Regions from separate parts of the Cellvibrio sp. ARAG 10.3 genome, predicted to be linked through region 2. Evidence: predicted binding sites of a transcription regulator. Region 2 holds the regulator's gene; each other region holds the start of a gene.
What was found. The regulator PhoB, encoded in region 2, activates phosphate uptake and scavenging genes when phosphate is short. The targets are predictions, from matches to a motif close to TGTCATAAANNTGTAACA.
Positions count from the first base shown of each region.

Region 1 (4,280 bases), on a different contig from region 2:
TGGGGCGCATGGGGGATCGAGCTATGGAGAGTAAAACGTGGGAATGTGAGGATGATGCGCTGACAGCTCGCCAGCGCATCATCGGCTGTCAGGAGAACAGGCCTTTGAAGAAGAAGAAAAACAGGATGGAAAGGCCGGCACCGGCAGGCAGGGTAATGATCCAGGACATAAAGATACTGCCGATAACGCCAAGGTTGAGGGCGCCGATACCGCGTGCCAGCCCAACGCCCAATACGGCACCCACCAGCGTATGGGTGGTGGAAATCGGTAATCCTGTGCCTGAGGCAACCACCACGGTAGCGGCGGCGGCCATTTCGGCGGCAAAGCCACGACTGGGTGTGAGTTCGGTGATTTTTTTGCCGATGGTGGCGATGACCTTCCAGCCATAAGTCGCGAGACCCACGACAATCCCGATGCCGCCCAGCAACAGAACCCAGGGGGCTACCGGCGAACTTGACGTAACAGAGTTGGAATTAATGGTATTGATTACCGCCGCCATGGGGCCGACCGCATTGGCAACGTCGTTAGAGCCATGGGCAAAGGCCATAGCGCAGGCGGTAAAGATCATCAGGATGGCAAATACTCGCTCCACACTGGAGAAGCGATTTTTAGCATCGGCAGCCATGTCCTGGTTGACGCGACTCAAAAAGAAAATGCCGAGCACGGTAACCAGGGCGGCGATTCCCAGAGCGATCAATGTACTTTCACCAAAGCTGAACTTGATGCCCGAGTCCTTGAACACATGGGACAAGCCTTTAAGAATCGTTACCATCGAAATCAGGAAGCCCACCGCAAACATATAGAAAGGGATGTAACGTTTGGCGTTGGTGAAAGGGTCTTCGGTATCGAGGATCAGGTGTTGTACGGAGCGGAAAATCCAGAAAGAAATAAAACCGGCAATAACGGGCGAGACCACCCAACTGGAGACAATGGAAGTAACCGCGCCCCAATCCACGGCATCGACAGAAATACCGACCGCCGCGAAACCGATGATGGCGCCTACGATGGAATGGGTAGTAGAAACCGGCCAGCCGAGAATGCTGGCAATCAATAGCCAGACGCCGGCAGCCAGCAGTGCGGACAGCATGCCATACACCAATAGCTCCGGGGTGTCGCTCATCAATGCCGGGTCGACAATCCCGCTGCGGATAGTGGCGGTCACTTCGCCGCCGGCGAGGTAAGCACCCAGGAATTCAAAGATCATCGCGATCACAATCGCCTGGCGCATGGTCAGGGCGCGGGAACCGACGGAGGTGCCCATGGCGTTGGCGACGTCGTTGGCCCCGATACCCCAGGCCATGAAGATGCCAAAGACACAGGCAAGAATAAGCAAGATGTGGCCGTATTCAGCAATCACGGTCATGATGTGTATTCCTCAAAGATGAAAATCGACGGCTAGCGCGCCAGCAGCAGTTGCAAACGGCCACCGACATCGTGGGCGCGGTTAGAGAGGTCGCCAATCCAGTCGATCACGCTGTAGAGGAACATCACGTCGATAGGCGGCAATTCAGCTTCCAGGCGGAAGAGTGACGAGCGCATGGAGATTTCCAGTTCGTCCGCTTTTTCTTCGAGCTTGTCCAGCTCCTGAATCATCCTTTCTACTACCGCCAGCTCCCGGCCGCTGAAGCCGGTTTCCAGCAATTCATCCAATTCATTGATGGCGGTCAGCGCTTGCTCAGCCGTGCGCACGCCGGACTGCACAAACTCCAGGGTTTGGGTGTGCATATTGGCCGGGATAGTCATCTTGCGGCCCAGCATGATGCCCGCAATATCTTTCGCGCGGTTGGCGATGCGGTCTTGCATGGTGAGCAGTTCGAGCAGGTCGGTACGGGGAACGGGGAGGAAGAGGCTTTTGGGGAGGTGCAGACGCAGTTGCTGTTTTATGTCGTCGGCCTGGTGTTCCAGTTCGGTGATGCCCTTTTGTACCTCTTCGGCTCTGGCCCAGTCATTGGCGATCACCGCCTCAAAAAAAGGAATCAGCTCGCCGGCGGCCTTGACTGCGACGGCCATGTGTTCCTGCATGGGCTTGATCGGCGAGCGGCCAAAGAGGTTGGAAAACGGATTAGCAATGGGCATGTCGGTAGTCCCCTTGAAATAAGCGCTTTAAAGCGGTGCACCCGTAAAAATGTGTGCGCAGTATAAAAACATCGGCTGGCCAGGTCACGCAGGATTTTTACAAATTTATGACGGCCGCGGGCTGTATTTTGTGGCTGAGTCTGCTAAAGCCGGGACCAGCGGTGTCTCCGCCGGACAAGAGCAGCTACAATCCACAGAGCGGGAATTCGCTAAATAAATCCGTGTCCAGTACTGCTTTTGCTGACATTATCCTTGCCCCAATACAGGAATTGCCTTCCCATGAATCATGCTGCGGTTTTTGAAGGTGTGCTTGATCTGCGTCGCCTGGTGACTGACCTGGTGGCCGACGACCGCCTGAAGCAGACAGATGCCAATATGTTGCTGGGTACCACCCGCTCCCGCGAACAGGCCATGATGCACCCGCTGAGTTATATCGCCAGCCAGAATTTCGATGACCTTAAGCGGCCTACCAAAACCCTGGATGGTGATGCCCTGACGGAATGGCTGGCGGAAAAGGCAAAGATGCCGGTGGTACATATCGACCCGCTCAAGATTGACGTGCCCAAGGTGACCGAGGTGATGTCCTACGCCTTTGCCAAGCGCCACGGCATTCTGTGTGTGCAGGTTACCCAGGACCACGTCATTGTTGCGTGCACCCAGCCCTTTATTACTGGTTGGGAACCCCAGATCGAACATGTCGCGCGCAAAACCGTCAAGCGTGTTATTGCCAACCCCACCGATATCGAACGCCATACCGTTGAGTTTTACACCCTGGCCCGCTCGGTCAGCCGTGCCAGCGGCGGCCCGGCGGCATCGGCCGTAACCAACTTTGAACAACTGGTGGATCTGGGCACGGCGACCGACCCCGATGCCAATGACCAGCACATCGTCAAGATTGTGGATTGGCTGTTGCAGTACGCCTACGACCAACGGGCCAGTGATATCCATATTGAACCGCGCCGTGAAGTGGGGCGTATCCGTTTTCGCATCGACGGCGTGTTGCACAATGTGTACGAGTTGCCGATCAATGTGGCCACAGCGGTGACCAGCCGGTTCAAAGTGCTGGCGCGGATGAATATTGCCGAGAAGCGCAAACCCCAGGATGGCCGTATCAAAACCCGGCGCAGCGATGAAAGCGAAGTCGAACTGCGGATGTCGACCCTGCCTACCGCCTTTGGTGAAAAGCTGGTGATGCGGATATTTGATCCGGACGTGCTGCTGCGCAGCTTTACCGATCTGGGCCTGGTGGGTGAAGACTACAATCGCTGGCGCGCTATGCTCGACCGCCCCAATGGCATTGTGCTGGTGACCGGCCCCACGGGTTCCGGTAAAACCACTACGCTTTACTCGTCCCTGCGCCAGATTGCGACGCCGGAAGTGAATGTCAGCACCATCGAAGACCCAATAGAGATGGTGGAAGAATCCTTCAACCAGACCCAGGTTCACCACAAGATCGGCCTCGATTTTGCCGCCGGTATCCGCAGTCTGATGCGGCAGGACCCGGACATCATCATGGTAGGCGAGATCCGCGACCTGGAAACAGCGCAGATGGCGGTGCAAGCCGCCTTGACCGGTCACCTGGTTCTATCCACCGTCCACACCAACGACGCACCCGCCACGGTGGCGCGCTTGCTGGATCTGGGGATTCCTTCGTATTTGATCAACGCCACACTGCTGGGCGTGATGGCGCAACGCCTGGTGCGCACGCTGTGTCCGCACTGCAAAGAGGAGGGACATATCTCAGCGGATGATTGGCAGCAATTGGTGGCGCCCTGGAAGGTGAACGTGCCGCCGAAGATCTGTCGCCCGGTAGGTTGCCTGGAATGTCGCGATACGGGATATCTGGGGCGCCAGGGGCTTTATGAAATCCTGCCGTTATCCGAATCCATCAAGGAAAAGATCACCAGCGATTGTAATTTGCAGGAATTGCGGCGGCAGGCGATGAAAGAGGGAATGCGTACCTTGCGGCTGTCGGGCGCGCAGAAGGTGGCGGCAGGTTTGACGACCGTTGAAGAGGTCATGCGCGTGGCACCGCCACCGGAAAAAGCCTGAGGTTACACCACTAACTTCACACCCACAAATAGCAGCATCGCGGCGAGCGCCGGCCGCAGGTAATGGTCAGCAACACGGTTGGCCAGATGGCTACCGAGGTAGATACCGGGCAGCGAGCCGATCAGCAGGTTGATCAACAAATGCCAATCGAC
Region 1 is NZ_JBPYCU010000003.1:297,347-301,626, reverse strand. Features, by position in the region: gene ACSV5M_RS05925 (inorganic phosphate transporter) at 89-1,363, opposite strand; gene ACSV5M_RS05920 (TIGR00153 family protein) at 1,396-2,076, opposite strand; gene ACSV5M_RS05915 (GspE/PulE family protein) at 2,356-4,128, shown strand; gene ACSV5M_RS05910 (sulfite exporter TauE/SafE family protein) at 4,131-4,280, opposite strand, start outside.
Region 1: ACSV5M_RS05920 (TIGR00153 family protein) is a predicted target of PhoB. The motif match lies at 2,172-2,189, and genes of this name have one in related genera.

Region 2 (4,280 bases):
CGAAGCGTAACCCGACAAAAATCTCAATGAAGCGGAAACACGCACGTGAAGACGCTGCCCTTACCCACTTCACTGGTAATTTTTAATTCGGCATCGTGACGCAACAGCACGTGTTTAACAATGGCCAAGCCTAAACCGGTACCACCGGTGCTGCTGTTGCGGCTGGCGTCGACGCGGTAGAAGCGTTCGGTCAAGCGGGGGATGTGTTTGTTTTCAATACCCGGCCCATTGTCACTGACCGCGAAATAACAATTCTGTTTATCCTTCCACAAGCGCATGGCGATCTTGCCTTTGGCCGGAGTGTATTTCACGGCGTTAACCACCAGGTTGGAGAAAGCGCTGTGCAGTTCTTTTTCGTTCCCCAGCAATTGAATATTGCCATCGCAGGTCAGGGTGATTTCCTGTTCCTTATCGCCACTCAATGCCACAGCTTCATTGCGAATAGAATGCAGCAACGGCTCCAGCGGAATCAGTTTCTGGTTGTGGCCCACCTCGGTGGTTTCCAGTTTTGATAACACCAACAGGTCATTGATCAGCAATGCCATGCGCTGTGTTTGTTGCTGCATTTGTTGCAGGGGTTTTTGCCAGGTCGGGCCCAGGTTATTGTTGTCCGCCAGGGTTTCCAGGTAGCCACTGATCACCGTCAACGGCGTGCGTAACTCGTGCGAGACGTTGGCAATAAAATCCTGGCGCATCTGTTCCAGGTTATGAATCTGGGTAATGTCGCGCACCAGGATCAGGCGTTCATTTTTACCAAAGCGGGTAATCTGAAATTGCAGTTGCTTGGAGGAAAAACGCGGTGAGGGTAATTCCAGTGGCTCGCTGTAATTGCCTTCTTCAAAGTAACTGACAAAGCGCGGGTGACGAATAAAATTGATGACCGACAAACCCTGGTCTTTGGTGTGAAAACCCAATAAGCGTTGGGCTGCGGGATTCCAGAAATCCAGGTGACCGCGCCAGTCCAGCAGGATCACGCCGTCTTTTAATGCAGAGGTGATTTCCTGCACGCGATTGATCACCGCTTGCAGGTTTTCCCTTTCCTGGCGCTGGTGACGTTGCAGGTGGTAGATATTGTCGAAAACGTCGCCCCAAATACCCGTGGCCTCGGGTGGCTCTTCGTCGTTTTTGCGCAACAGCCAGCGGTTGAGCCGCGACATTTGCCAGAGCATGTAGGCAAGATACGCCAGGACACCGATATCCAATACCAGCAATAAGTGTCCGGTCAGCCAGCCCAGTAACAGACAGATCGCGACGAAGATCGACAGGCGCTTGAGTTCGGCGCTAAAACCTTGCAGCAAAATAGTGAGCCTCTTTCACAACCATCTCCAGCAGAATATTTTCACTCACTATCGCGCGGAAATATGACTTTTCTTCGCGCGGGATATAAAAATTTCTGCCCACCGGTCTTGTTGAAAACGCCTGTGCGTTTTTAACCGGTTTGAATTATGCGTCGGCCTTGGTGGAGAAACGATAACCGGTACCGCGCACAGTCTGGACCAGGTTTTCGTGGTTGTCGACAGTGAGGGCTTTGCGCAACCGGCGGATGTGCACATCCACCGTACGCTCTTCCACATAGACGTTGCCGCCCCACACATGGTCCAGCAGTTGGCTGCGAGTATAGGCTCTTTCCTGGTGGGTGAGGAAAAATTCCAGCAGGCGATATTCCGTCGGCCCCATATCAACCGCCTGGTTGTTGATCGTCACCCGGTGACTGGCCGGGTCGAGGCACAAACCCTGCACGGTAATAGGGTGGCCATTAACCTGCGGGTCAGCGCGGCGCAATACCGCCTTCAGGCGGGCGACCAGTTCGCGGGGGGAGAAGGGTTTGGTGATGTAATCGTCGGCCCCGACTTCAAGGCCCTGGATCTTGTTGTCTTCCTCACCTTTGGCGGTGAGCATAATGATGGGTACATCAGCAGTCACGTCGTCGCGCTTGAGGCGGCGCGCCAGTTCGATACCGCTGGTGCCGGGCATCATCCAGTCCAGCAGGATCAGGTCAGGCTTTTCATCCACAATCAACGCATGGGCGTCCTGTGCATTGCTGGCTTCGATACACTGATACTCGGCCATTTCCAGTGCGACCCGGAGCATGTCGCGAATGGCTGACTCGTCATCGACGATCAAGATTTTACGCCCACTCATAATTCTTACCTGTTACCCGCTGATGGCTGAGAGCAATTGTTGCAAGCGTATTAAATAAGCCCTGTGTTACAACTTTATGACAGCACAGGATTCAACGCAGCACCAGCAGCACCGGTAAATTCTCAGAGTTTGTCGGCCACCACGCCGATAAAGACGGCCAGACCCACCCAATTGTTGTTCATGAAGGCCTTGAAACAGGCCTCCCGCTGGCGAAAGCGGATCAGGTATTGTTGGTAGGCAAACAGCGCAGCGGCCACACCGAGGCTGATGTAATAAAAAGTACCCAGCTCGAAGCGCGAGCCGACCATTACCAGAGCGTAGAGCGTCAGGGCCTGTAACACGCCCGTCATCAGGCGGTCCTGCTCACCAAACAGGATGGCCGTGGATTTCACTCCGATGCGCAGGTCATCGTCGCGGTCCACCATGGCATAAAAGGTATCGTAGACCACGGTCCACAGCACCACAGCGGTATAGAGCAGCCAGACTTCCACACCGAGCGCCCCACTCTGGGCGGCAAAGGCCATGGGAATGGCCCAGGCAAAAGCCGCGCCCAGCACCACTTGCGGCAGGTGGGTGTAACGCTTCATAAACGGATAACAAAATGCCAGTAACACACCACCCACGGATAATTGAATCGTCAGGGGATTGGTTAATAGCACCAGGCCAAAGGCGAGCAAACACAATCCGATAAACAAGGCGATAGCTTCGCCACTCGATACCTGTCCGCTGACCAGTGGCCGTTCACGGGTCCGTTTGACATGGCCATCCACCTTGCGATCAGCGAAGTCATTGATGACGCAGCCGGCGGAGCGCATCACAAACACCCCCAGCACAAAGATCACCAGCACATCCCAGCGCGGCACGCCATCGGCCGCCAGCCACAGGCTCCACAGGGTAGGCCACAACAGCAAGAGTGCACCGATAGGCTTGTGCATGCGCATCAATTGCCAGTACAGGCGGATGCGTTGGCCAATAGATAAAGCGGGTTGTTTAGCGGCGGGGCGCTGGCTAGGTTGAGTCATAGCAGATTCTGTTGTCCGTTATTGACGATGGGTAGACATCAAGGGTGGCGGCGAGGCCAGGGTGTCGACAAACGCGTCCAGGAAGACTTCGCTCACCAGCAGCGGTTTATCCTCCAGGTAAAACACCGAACGCCGCCCCCACAAGGGCTTATCGCTGGTGAGCGGTTCCGGCACATAGCCATGATGGCGTTTCAGCCGGCTCACAGCAATGGCACTGCGCTGCAAGTGTGGCTGACTGAACAAAAAGGCCCCCAGTGGACGGGCGTCCTGTTTGCGCAAGTGCCGCAGGCTACCGGTCAGGCTGGTCAGGGGCAGCACGCTGCGGGCGAATACCCAGGGCTGCTGGTGGCCGCACAATACCACTTCGCGAATCAACGCCAGCTCCGAACGGTCCATGTTCAAACAACGCCATTCCGATAAGGCGGGCCGCGCAATCTGCTGACGCAATACCTCGACATGAAAATGATCGTGACTGCGAGCCACCAGACGCGCCGTAAGTGAACCTTTGTCCAGCAACCACTCACACAGCGCCGCCTCCGGGCGTTGCGCCTTGGGCCACTGCGCCAGCGGCTGCCATGTTACCCGGCCATTTATCGATAACCCCAAAAGTCGCTCCTGTCACACATGTCGGCAAACCAGCGCGGAATTCTAGCAGGTGGCACCGGGAGTTTGGCCGGCAATCGGTCCCGACCAATAAAAAGCTGCCGTTTTCACTGCCCCCCGGCGACCTGAGCGGGTACACTCCCGTTTGTCCAGCCTGCCACTACCGCGTCAGGACTATCGATACTTGAGGGCCCTTGCCATGCATAAAACTGATCTCGTCGATCGGGTTGCCGATCAAACTGATATGAGCCGCGACAAGGCGGATGCGGCGGTATCCGCCATGATTGAACACATCACCAATGCACTCAGCCGCGATGAATCGGTGTCGCTAGTGGGATTCGGCAGCTTTGTAAGAAGCCATCGCTCCGCGCGCCAGGGGCGCCACCCACAGACCGGCGATACCATTCAGATCGCCGCCAGCAGCAGTGTGTTGTTTCGGCCCGGTAAAGCGTTGAAAGACGCGCTGAACCCATAATAACAACCAACACCCGACTGAAACCCCACCACTGATAA
Region 2 is NZ_JBPYCU010000001.1:589,484-593,763, reverse strand. Features, by position in the region: gene phoR (phosphate regulon sensor histidine kinase PhoR) at 24-1,298, opposite strand; gene phoB (phosphate regulon transcriptional regulator PhoB) at 1,444-2,142, opposite strand; gene ubiA (4-hydroxybenzoate octaprenyltransferase) at 2,265-3,164, opposite strand; gene ACSV5M_RS02505 (chorismate--pyruvate lyase family protein) at 3,183-3,770, opposite strand; gene ACSV5M_RS02500 (HU family DNA-binding protein) at 3,967-4,242, shown strand.

Region 3 (4,280 bases), on a different contig from region 2:
AAAATCCATGCGGGCGACGCCATCACCGGTACGCTCTATTATTCATTGTTCAACGGCGCTGCCGATGCCGCCATGATGAACCAGGTGTGCTTCGATATGTTTGCACTGGGCAATCATGAATTTGATAACGGCGACCAGGGCCTGGCAAATTTTCTGGATGACCTGCAAGCCGGTGCCTGTACGACACCCGTGTTAGCAGCCAACGTCGAGCCGGGTGAAACCTCGGCAATTCGTGACGGCTACATTCAACCTTATTTGATTCGCGACATTCAGGGGCAAAAAGTAGGCTTTATCGGTATCGACATCGCCGACAAAACCAAAAACTCATCCAAGCCCGATGCCGATACCAACTTCCTCGACGAAACCACGACGGCACAAACCTATATTGATGAACTGCATGAGCAAGGTGTTAATAAAATTGTTTTGGTCACTCACTACCAATATGAAAACGACAAATTGCTCGCTGCAAATCTGCGCGGTGTAGATGTGATTGTCGGCGGTGACTCGCACACATTGCTCGGCGGTGAGACCTTTACCAGCCTCGGCTTTAATCCCGCCGGTGATTACCCAACGGTAACCACCAACCTGGACGGTGATACCGTGTGTATCGTACAAGCCTGGGAGTACGCGCATCTGCTCGGGAAACTGGAGGTGAATTTCGATGGCGAAGGTAAAGTGACCGCTTGCAACGGCATACCTTATATGCCCGTTGCCGATAATTTCAGCTACACCTTTGCCAGCGGTGATGATCGTATGCTGAATGCCAGCGATGCCTTTAAAGTGCGTCAGCAAATCACCAAATTCCCGGAAGTTGTTGCGGTCGTGCCTGATGCAACCACAGCCAGCGTATTGAGTGTTTACAACGACGAAGTCAGCGTGCTTGAACAACAGGTTATCGGCACTGCCGCTGAAGATTTATGCCTGGTGCGCTTCCCCGGTGAAAGCCGTTCGACAATTTGTGATGCCAGCGTGACCGCTGAATTCGGCAGCGATATCTCCAACATTATCGCCAAAGCCTTTATGACTGTAACACCCACCGCCGACATCGCGATTCAAAACGGTGGCGGAGTGCGCACTGATGTGGCGGCCGGTGATATTACCTTTGCTGAAGCCGTCAACGTGTTGCCTTTCACCAACACATTGGTCACCCTCGACATGACCGGCGCACAAATCAAAGCAGTATTGGAAGATGCAATGACCAACGCACTGCGCGTCGGCGGATCAAGCGGCGCATACCCCTATGCTTCCGGTTTGCGTTATCACATCGACGCCTCCGCCGCAGAAGGATCTCGCGTATCCAACATTGAAATTAACCCACGCGTGAGCGGCGAATGGACCGCCATCAGCGACACGGAAATTTACACTGTGGTCACCAATGACTTTATCGCCGCAGGCCAGGATGGTTACGCCACCTTTGGTAAGCTGTTTGATGCAGGTGAGTATGTCAACACCTTCACCCTGTATACGCAGGCATTTATTGATTACATCGAGCAGTTGTCAGCCAATGGCGATGCATTGGAAAAATTACCGGTGAGTGAGTACAGCACGCAACAATATATTGGTCGCGATGGTTGTAATCACAGCACGGAAACCTGCACCGGATATTAATACTCCTCACGTATAAAAATGCCTGTAAGGATGCAGGCGCATTAACTGATTGTTCACGGAAGGCGCATCACTATCGCACGGATGCGATCTGTTTACCTGTCACAAATCTGCGATATTTCTGTCATCAATTGATCATAGCCGTGTCATCGCTGCCACTCACCATAGGCGGGCTTTTTCCAATAATGTTTAACAGGAGCCGCCGCTATGCAATGGACATCTGATTCCATTCGTCACATACGTACTACCTTATTTGCTACGCTCGTGGCCAGCAGCTCGCTGACCCATGCGGATTTATTTTTTTCTGAATACATCGAAGGTTCGAGCAACAATAAAGCACTGGAGATTTACAACAACACTGGCGCCAGCGTTGATCTGTCTGCGTATGAAGTGCAGATGTTTTTCAACGGCAATACCAACGCTGGATTAACCATCGCACTGCAAGGCACCTTGCCCGACGGCGAAGTGTATGTGCTGGCCCACAGCGCAGCCAATCCCGATATTCTTGCCGTAACCGATCAAACCAACGGCGCCGGTTGGTTTAACGGCGATGATGCCGTCGCGTTGTTGTACGGTGGCAATCCGATTGATGTGATTGGGCAGATCGGTGTTGACCCCGGCTCGCAGTGGGGCACCGGCGATACAGCTACCGCTAACAAAACCTTGCACCGTATGACATCGGTCACCGAGGGCGATGCCGATGGTTATGATGCCTTTGATCCTGCGCAACAGTGGGACGGTTTTGCGCAAGACACCTTTGCAGGCCTCGGACAGTATTCCGATAACAATAATCCCGGCCCGACAGAAGAATGCGGCGCGCCCGCCACCAAAATTCATAAGATTCAGGGTGAAGGCGCTACCAGCAGTTTTATCGGCACCACACAAACCATTGAAGGCGTCGTGGTGGGAGACTTCCAGGGCAGCGATCGACTGAGTGGTTTTTTTGTGCAGGAAGAAGACAGTGACCGCGATAACAACCCGCTCACCTCGGAAGGTATTTTTATCTTCGACAGCACCAATGCGATGGCCATCAATGCCGGCGACCTGGTACGCATTACCGGTAACGTCAGTGAATATTTCAACATGACCCAAATCACAGCGGCAAGCATGCAAGTGTGTGCAACCGGTGTCAGTGTTACGCCGAGCGTGCTGGTTTTGCCGGTGACTACGCTCAGCGAGCTGGAACGTCATGAAGGCATGGCGATTGTGGTTCAGCAAGACCTGACCGTGACGGAGAATTACAACCTGGGTCGCTACGGTGAATTGGTATTGTCCGCCGATGGCCGGTTGTTTAATCCGACCCAGATTGCAATGCCGGGTGCGCCAGCACAAGCCGTTGCAGCGCAAAATGCTCTGCGTCGCATTCTGTTGGATGATGGCAGTGGTCGCCAAAATCCTGCCGTCATTCCTTATCCCGCGCCGGAATTATCAGCCTATAACACCGTGCGTTCCGGTGATCGCGTCATCGGCTTGCAAGGCGTATTGCACTATTCGTTTGATGAATACCGCATTCAACCCACCAGCACGCCGATCTTTGTACCGGATAATGCACGCACACCTGAGCCGGATTTACCGGGCAGCGGCAGCCTGAAGATTGCCTCTTTCAACGTGTTGAATTATTTCAATGGCGATGGCCTCGGCGGTGGATTCCCCACCTCGCGCGGTGCTAACACACCGGAAGAATTTGCACGGCAGCGCGCAAAGATTATCGCGGCACTGGTAGCGATGGATGCCGATATCGTCGGCCTGATTGAAATTGAAAATGACGGCTACGGCCCGCACAGTGCGATCCAGGATCTGGTGAGTGGTTTGTATGACGCCGGGCTGGATTACGCTGTGGTAAATCCCGGTGTTGCACAAATCGGCACCGATGAAATTACCGTCGGTTTTATCTACAAACCAGCAACGGTGGAGCTGGTAAACGCATCGGCCATTCTCGATTCATCCGTTGATCCACGTTTTATTGACAACAAAAACCGTCCAGTACTGGCGCAGAGTTTTCGTGAAATTGCTACGCAAGGCGTAGTGACACTTGCGGTTACGCATTTGAAATCCAAAGGTTCTGATTGCAACGATCTGAGTGATCCCGATACCGGCGATGGCCAAGGCAATTGCAACCTTACTCGGACTGCGGCCGCCGAGGCTATGGTCGACTGGTTGGCCAGCGATCCTACCGACAGCAACGACACTGACGTGCTGATCATGGGCGACCTGAATGCCTACGCCAAGGAAGATCCGATTACTACCATCGAGGCAGCGGGCTACGTCAATTTGCTGAAAGATTTTTCCGGTGACCTCGCCTACTCTTACGTCTTTACCGGTCTCGCCGGTTATCTCGACCACGCGTTGGCCAGCAACAGTTTACGCAGCCAGGTCACTGGCGCTGCGGATTGGCATATCAACGCCGATGAGCCGCGCGTGTTGGATTACAACGAGGAATTCAAAACTCCGCAACAAGTCATCAGCTTGTACAGCCCGGAAGCATGGCGCGCTTCGGACCACGATCCTTTGATTATTGAACTGGCATTGACGGCACCACAACCGGAAGCGGTGCGCGGTGATTTTAATCAGGATCAGAAAATCAACGACAAGGATTTGAAATTGTTGTTGCGTAATCTGGGTAAGAAAATTACCGATAGCAATAGCCAGTTTGATTTGAATGATGATGGGCGGAT
Region 3 is NZ_JBPYCU010000033.1:8,754-13,033, forward strand. Features, by position in the region: gene ACSV5M_RS21205 (5'-nucleotidase C-terminal domain-containing protein) at 1-1,608, shown strand, start outside; gene ACSV5M_RS21210 (ExeM/NucH family extracellular endonuclease) at 1,813-4,280, shown strand, end outside.
Region 3: ACSV5M_RS21210 (ExeM/NucH family extracellular endonuclease) is a predicted target of PhoB. The motif match lies at 1,706-1,723, and genes of this name have one in related genera.